DNA from 2 places in the Streptomyces sp. NPDC012825 genome. Region 2 is predicted to be linked to the other one. Evidence: riboswitches for the same ligand, from Rfam matches in the RefSeq annotation. Region 2 holds a riboswitch; the other holds the start of a gene.

Region 1 (3,396 bases), on a different contig from region 2:
AGAAGCGGGCGTTCATGGAGGAGCAGGCCGGCATCGCCCGCGACTTCGGGAAGGCGGCACGGGACGGTCTGGCCGCCGACAGCGACGAGGTGCAGGCCCTCGCGCGGCGCCAGGTCGCCTGGCTGTCGACCACCACGGCGCCGACCAGGGAGTACGTGATCGGCCTCGGCCGGATGTACGTCGACGACCCCCGCTTCACCAGGAACTACGACAGGTACGGCGAGGGCACCGCGGTCCTCGTCCGGGACGCGCTGGCGGTCTACGCCGAGCGGAACATGTAGCTCCCGGGCGGCCTCCCGTCGGCTTTTCGGGCGGCCCACGTCAGCTTTTCGGGCGGCCCCGTCGGCTTCTCGCGCGGCCCCCGTCGGCCTCCCGGACGGCTCCGTACGCCGGTCGGCCGTGCGGAGTCGCCGTCCGCCGGGGCTGCGGCCACCCTGGAAGGGCGCGGTACGGGGCCGCGGCCGGGCGGACCGGGCAGGAGAGAACAGGTGGGGCACCCCCCAGGATCGGCGGGCGCAGGGAGGCGGGGCGGCGAGGGCCGTCCCGCGTACCGGGGCACCCGGCGGTTCATCCGCGCGCTGCCGCCGCTGATCATCGTGGGCGGTGTCCTCTTCGACGTGACGACCCCCGCCCCGTACACCGCCTCGCCGATGCTCGCCGCCGCCCCGCTGGTCGCCGCGCCCTTCTTCTCCCTGCTCACGACCCTCCTCACCGGGATCGCCGCCGTTCTCGCCTCGGTCGGCCTCTACCTCTTCAGCGACGACGTCACCCGCGCCCCGGCCGTCGCCGAGACCCTGACCGTGTGCACCGTCTCCGGACTCGCCCTCCTCATCAACCGGGTGGTGCGCCGCAGCGGCGAGCGGCTCGCCTCGGCGCGGGTCATCGCGGAGACCGCGCAGAAGGCGGTGCTGCCGACGCCCGCCGAGCGGATCGGCGGGCTGCGGTGCGCGGCCCGTTACGAGGCGGCGCAGGCGGACGCGTTCATCGGTGGCGACCTCTTCGCCGTGCAGGACACCCCGCACGGGGTGCGGCTCGTGGTCGGGGACGTACGGGGCAAGGGCCTCGACGCGGTCGAGGCCGTCGCCGTCGTCATCGGGGCCTTCCGGGAAGCGGCCGAGCAGGAGCGGACCCTGGAGGGCGTGGCACAGCGGCTCGAACGGGCGCTGGACCGGGAGGGCACCCGCCGGGACAGCCTCGACGCCGTCGAGGGGTTCACCACCGCCGTCCTGGCCGAGATCCCGCGCTCCGACGGCAGCGGCACCTTCGACGGCTTCGTACGGGTGGTCAACCGGGGGCACCCGCCCCCGCTGGTGCTGCACGGGGACGGGCGGGTCGAACCGGTCGACCCGATCCGGCCGGCGCTGCCCCTCGGCATGGGGGACCTCGCGTCGTGGCCGGACCGCGCCGAGGCCCGGCCGTATCCGCCGGGCACGACGCTGCTCTTCTACACCGACGGCCTCTCGGAGGCGCGGAACGCCCAGGGCGTCTTCTACGACCCGGCGGAGCGGCTGTCCGGGCGGATCTTCCCCGGCCCGGAGGAGGTGCTCGACGCGCTCGTGGACGACGTACGGCTCCACACGGGCGGCGGGGCGACGGACGACATGGCGCTGCTCGCGCTGAGCCGCCCGGCGGCGGGGCAGCCGGAGCGGCGCCGGACGATGCCGGTGGTGCCGCCCGGCGGGTCCCGTCGCTGATTCGGAGGCGGGTCCCGTCGCCTCTCCGGAGGTGGGCCGCGGTCCCGTCACCAGGGGTAGTCGGCAGGTCTCCCTGCGATAACAATTGACGAACCGTCAGGTTGCGGGAGTTTTAGCCTTCCTGGACCTCGCCTCGCTGAAGGGGGGTCAAGTCGGACCATTCCCTGCCAATTCAATGAACGATCACGGGGAACGGCTTGGAATAGAGACCCCCTGTCTATTAACGTTCGATAACGCAGCGCGGTCGTCCCAGCCGTCGCAAGAGACGGCACCGTGCGCATGCGCCGAATCCCGAAAGGGAACCGGGGAACCACCATTTGGGGTGAATCGAGCCCTTCGCACCCGTGCGACCGGGCCCGTAGGAGACCTTCCTGCTCCGAACCCGTCAGCTAACCCGGTAGGCGAGAAGGAAGGAAAGGAGCGCGCCTCCGTGGCGTCCAACACCCCTGCCCCCGAAGCCCCCTTCGATGCCTTCGGCGGCGGTGCGGCCTCCTCCGTCCCGGACACCGAGTGGAATCCCACCGAGGACTCCCTCCGCGCCCAGAACCGCTCCGGCGGCCGGCACCGGGTCGTCAAGCAGCGCTCCGGCTTCGCCCGTTCCTCCACCGTCCTCGGCGTCGGCGTCATCGCGGCCGTCGGCGCGGGCGGCCTCGCCACCGCGCAGGACAAGCCGCCGGTGGCCATATCGCTCCCGGACCTTCCGGACCTGAACCTGCCCGACGCCCACGACCTCCCCGGCGTCGGCACCCTCCTGTCCGACCAGGAGGAGGAGCGGGAGACGGTCCCCGCGGACCGCGCCAATCCGAACCCGCTGACCTCCGCCACGTACACCACCGAGGCCGACGGGCAGGCCGCGCGGACCGGGCAGGTCACGCGGGCGAGCCTGACGACGACGGCGGACGCCCCGAGCACCGCCGACGCCGGCGAGGCCCTGCGCGCCCGCATCCTCCAGCAGGCCGAGCAGCAGCAGGCCTCCGCCGACGCCGCCGAGAAGGCCGCGGTGGAGAAGGCGGCCGCCGAGAAGGCCGCCGCCGAGGCGCAGGCCAAGGCCGACGCGGCGGAGAAGGAGGCCGCGGAGGCGAAGGCGAAGGCCGAGGCGGAGGCCAAGGCCAAGGCGGAGGAGGAAGCCAGGGCGAAGGCCGAGGCCGAGCGCCTCGCCCAGCTCGCCGCCAGCTACTCGATGCCCCTCTCCTCGTACAGCCTCACCGCCACCTACATGCAGTCCGGCTCGATGTGGTCCTCCGGCTACCACACCGGCCTCGACTTCGCGGCCCCCACCGGCACCCCGCTCAAGGCGGTCCACGGCGCCACGGTCAAGTCGGCGGGCTGGTCCGGCTCCTACGGCTACCGGATCGTCCTGGAGCTGGAGGACGGCACCGAGGTCTGGTACTGCCACCTCTCCTCCATGACGGTCTCCGCCGGCCAGACCGTGGGCACCGGCGAGACGATCGGCCGCGTCGGCGCCACCGGGAACGTCTCCGGCGCCCACCTCCACCTGGAGATCCACCCCGGCGGCGGCGACGGCGTCGACCCGGCGGCCTGGCTGCGCTCCAAGGGCCTGACGGTCTGACCCCGGAGACCCGGAAACCGGGAAACCATACGAAAACCGCGTGGAGACCCTCCGGAAACCGCGCGGAATAGGCCCGGCGGCGGGGACCGTTGACCACCCCATGACCTCTCTCCGTACGCTGGGCACGTCCGA
Region 2 (3,396 bases):
TGCGGCCCCGCGCCTGCCCCCTCGCCGTCTGCGACTGCCACATCGGCTACGTCCACCTGGAGACGCTGCCGCTGTACGACGTGTTCGCGGGCGGGGTCCTGGAGCGGATCCCCGCCGCCGTACCGCCCGCTAGACCCGCTGGAGGGGCATGAGGTCGGGGCGCTTGGCCTCGACGTGGTCCCCGGAGCTCTCGCCGCGCAGCCGGCGCCCGATCCAGGGCACGAGGTACTCCCGCGTCCACTGGATGTTGTCGCGGCGCACCTCGAGCGAGCCGCGCGGCGGGATCGGCGGCCACGCCTGGTCGGGGTCGGCGGGCACCGGCAGGCCGAGGACCTGGGCGGCGCGCAGGGCGACCCGGGTGTGTCCCTCGGGCGAGAGGTGCAGCCGGTCGCCGTCCCAGGCCCGCCGGTCCTGGACGGACCTGAGCGACCAGAGGTCGAGGACCGGGCAGCCGTAGCGGTCGGCGACGGCGCGGACGTGCGCGGTGTAGGTGGCGATCTTGCCGCGCAGGTGCCGGAGCACGGGGACGTCGCGGGTGTCGAAGCCGGTGGTCACCATGACGGTCCCGACGGCGGAGGTCAGGTCGGCGACGGCGCGCTCGAAGCGCTCGGCCACGGCGTCCGGGTCGCTGCCGGGGCGGATGATGTCGTTGCCGCCCGCGCAGAAGGTCACCAGGTCGGGGGCGAGTTCCTTCGCCCGGGGGACCTGTTCCGCCACGATCTGGTCGAGGAGGCGCCCGCGTACGGCCAGGTTGGCGTAGCGGAAGGCGTCGTGCTCCGGCAGCTGGTCGGCGAGCAGGACCGCGAAACGGTCCGCCCAGCCGACGTACGTCCCGTCGGGGCCGGGGTCTCCGACGCCCTCGGTGAAGCTGTCACCGATCGCCGCGTACGACCCGAATGCGTTCTTGTCTCTTGATCTCGAATCGTCTGCCACGGGGGCACATCCTTCCCTTTCGCGTGTGGCCTACGCGACCGTAAGGAGGGGTTGACGACGGGTGACATATGCCACCGATAAAGATTGCCCCAAGTCGGAATAGGCCCACGGCCCGGCGTGTGCACGCCGGGCCGTCGGAAAAAGGGTGTCCCTTTCGGGGCGTCAGACGGAGACGCCGTGCTGGCGCAGGTAGGCCAGCGGGTCGATGTCCGAGCCGTAGCTCGGCGTGGTGCGGATCTCGAAGTGCAGGTGCGGGCCGGTGGAGTTGCCGGTGGAGCCGGAGAGGCCTATCTGCTGCCCGCCGTCGACGCTCTGCCCGGCCGAGACCGAGAGGGAGGAGAGGTGGGCGTACTGCGAGTAGTTGCCGTCCTCGTGCTTGATGACGACCTCGTTGCCGTACGAGCCGCTCCAACCGGCGGAGACGACCGTGCCGGCGCCGACGGCGCGGACGGTGGTGCCGGAGGAGGCGATGAAGTCGACGCCGGTGTGGTAGCCGGAGGACCACATGGAGCCGGAGGCGCGGTACGGGGTGGAGAAGCCGCCGCCGGCGACGGGGGCGACCCAGCCGGAGGAGGAGGCGGTGGAGCCGGTGGAGGACGAGGAGCCGGTGGAGCTCTCCGAGGTCTTCGCGGTGTCGGCGGCCGGGGCGGCGGCGCGGCGGCTCTCGCGGGAGGCGCGCGGGGCGTCGTCGCCGTTCTTGCCGGAGGCCTGGGCGCCGGTGGTGCTCTTCGGGGCGGCGGGGGCGGAGCCCTTGGCGCCGATGGTGAGCTTCATGCCGGGCAGGATGAGGGAGGGGTCGGCGCCGATGGTCCGGCGATTGTCCTCGTAGATCTTCTCCCAGCCGCCCGCGAGGTGGTGGTCGTCGGCGATCTTCGACAGGTAGTCGCCGGAGACGACGGAGTATGTCCGGGGGGCGGTCTCCTCGGTGGCCTTCGCGGGGGCGGTCTTCGCCGCGACGGGGTGCGCGGTGACGACGGACTGGACGGAGGCGGCGGCCGGGGCGGTCTGCTCGGCGGCGTGGGCCCCGGTGGCGCCGAGGAGCGGGAGGGCGACGACGGCGCCTCCCGTGCCGGCGACGGCGAAGCCGCGGGTGAGGGGGTTGTTCTTGGGACGGCGGTGCTTACCCTTCGCGGGCATGGCGAATCCTCTCCGGCGCCTGCGAGGTGAGCTGTCGGGTTCGGACTGGAGATGCCCGGCCGCGCTCTCGCGCGGCTTCACCCCGAGCCGTCCTGCATCGCGGGACCGGCGTACTTCCTGGGTCCCCCGCTCCTGCCACGCATGGGATGGGTGGAATTCCGGGCGGTGGCAGGATTCGGCGGTCCGTCCGGATTGAGCGTGACGCTAGACGAGCGGGGTCGGCGCGAACAAGCCGTTGTTTTGTCCCGGGATTCCGCCCTAGATCGTTCCTCCGGGATTCCGGTCACCCTCCGTGGAAGACGCTCCTCCGATTTCCTTGCCCCGTAAGGAGATTGTGCCGGGGATCCGGCCACGATCCGTCACCTCTATGACCCTGCTCACGCGCCGAATCCCATCTCGCCCGCAACCAGGGCGCGTTATACCCAAAACCTCAATTCGGACAGATCGCTCATTACCGTCCGAGGGGGTGCGCCGCGCGCCTCTCACCCGGATGATTGCCCCAGGAACCGATGTCACGTCGGGCATCCGCACGCCAACCTTCCAGGAGCATCCGTGACGCAGCAGTTGCCGCAGGTCCCGCCCGTCGAAGCCGCCGAGCCCGAGCTGGCGGAGGTCCGCAACTTCCGGGACGTGGGCGGCCTGCCGACGACGGACGGGCGCGCGGTCCGCCCCGGCCGCCTCTTCCGCAGCGGTCACCTCGCCCACGCGACCGAGAGCGACGCCGCCTTCCTCGCCGGCCTCGGGCTGCACACGGTCTTCGACTTCCGCAACGAGGCCGACCGGCGGGTCGAGGGCCCGGACGTCGAGCTGCCCGGGGTGCGGAACGTGAACATACCGCTCAACGACCCGGCCGAGGGCAAGGAGTTCTGGAGGCTGGTGCGCGACGGCGACACCGCGCAGCTGCGGGAGATCCTCGGCGACGGCAGGGCCGCGGCCCGGATGTCCGATTCGTACCGCCGGATGGTGGTGGAGCGCACCGCCGAGCACAGCCGGATCCTGCACTCCATGGCGGAGGAGAGCGTCCCGGCCCTAATGCACTGCGCGGCGGGCAAGGACCGCGCCGGGCTCGCCGTCGCGATCACCCTGCTCGCCGTCGGGGTCGACCGGACGGCGATCGAGGCCGACTACGTGAAGTCGAACGAGCCGCACCGCCGCTACAAGGTGCGCCGCAGCTCCACCGCCCCGGACGCCATGGGGCCCGAGGTGATGGAGCTGCTGAGCCCGCTCTTCGACGCGCGGGCGGAGTACCTGCGGGCCGCCTTCGAGACGATCGAGGCGACCTGGGGCTCGGTGGACGCCTACTTCGCCACGGGCCTGGAGCTGCCC

The links. A riboswitch is a leader RNA that binds a small molecule or an ion and turns the genes downstream of it on or off. The one in region 2 is predicted to bind cyclic di-AMP.
Region 1: linked by a shared signal. The riboswitch ahead of ACFY7E_RS08660 (M23 family metallopeptidase) and the one ahead of ACFY7E_RS21005 (peptidoglycan DD-metalloendopeptidase family protein) in region 2 are both predicted to bind cyclic di-AMP.

What each region holds. Positions count from the first base shown of each region.
Region 1 is NZ_JBIBBZ010000003.1:22,471-25,866, reverse strand. It holds gene ACFY7E_RS08670 (MerR family transcriptional regulator) at 1-281, shown strand, start outside; gene ACFY7E_RS08665 (PP2C family protein-serine/threonine phosphatase) at 489-1,694, shown strand; cyclic di-AMP (ydaO/yuaA leader) riboswitch at 1,967-2,113, shown strand; gene ACFY7E_RS08660 (M23 family metallopeptidase) at 2,125-3,264, shown strand; gene ACFY7E_RS08655 (aldo/keto reductase) at 3,365-3,396, shown strand, end outside.
Region 2 is NZ_JBIBBZ010000010.1:10,281-13,676, forward strand. It holds gene ACFY7E_RS20995 (STM4011 family radical SAM protein) at 1-152, shown strand, start outside; gene ACFY7E_RS21000 (SGNH/GDSL hydrolase family protein) at 130-933, opposite strand; gene ACFY7E_RS21005 (peptidoglycan DD-metalloendopeptidase family protein) at 1,096-2,070, opposite strand; cyclic di-AMP (ydaO/yuaA leader) riboswitch at 2,074-2,233, opposite strand; gene ACFY7E_RS21010 (tyrosine-protein phosphatase) at 2,623-3,396, shown strand, end outside.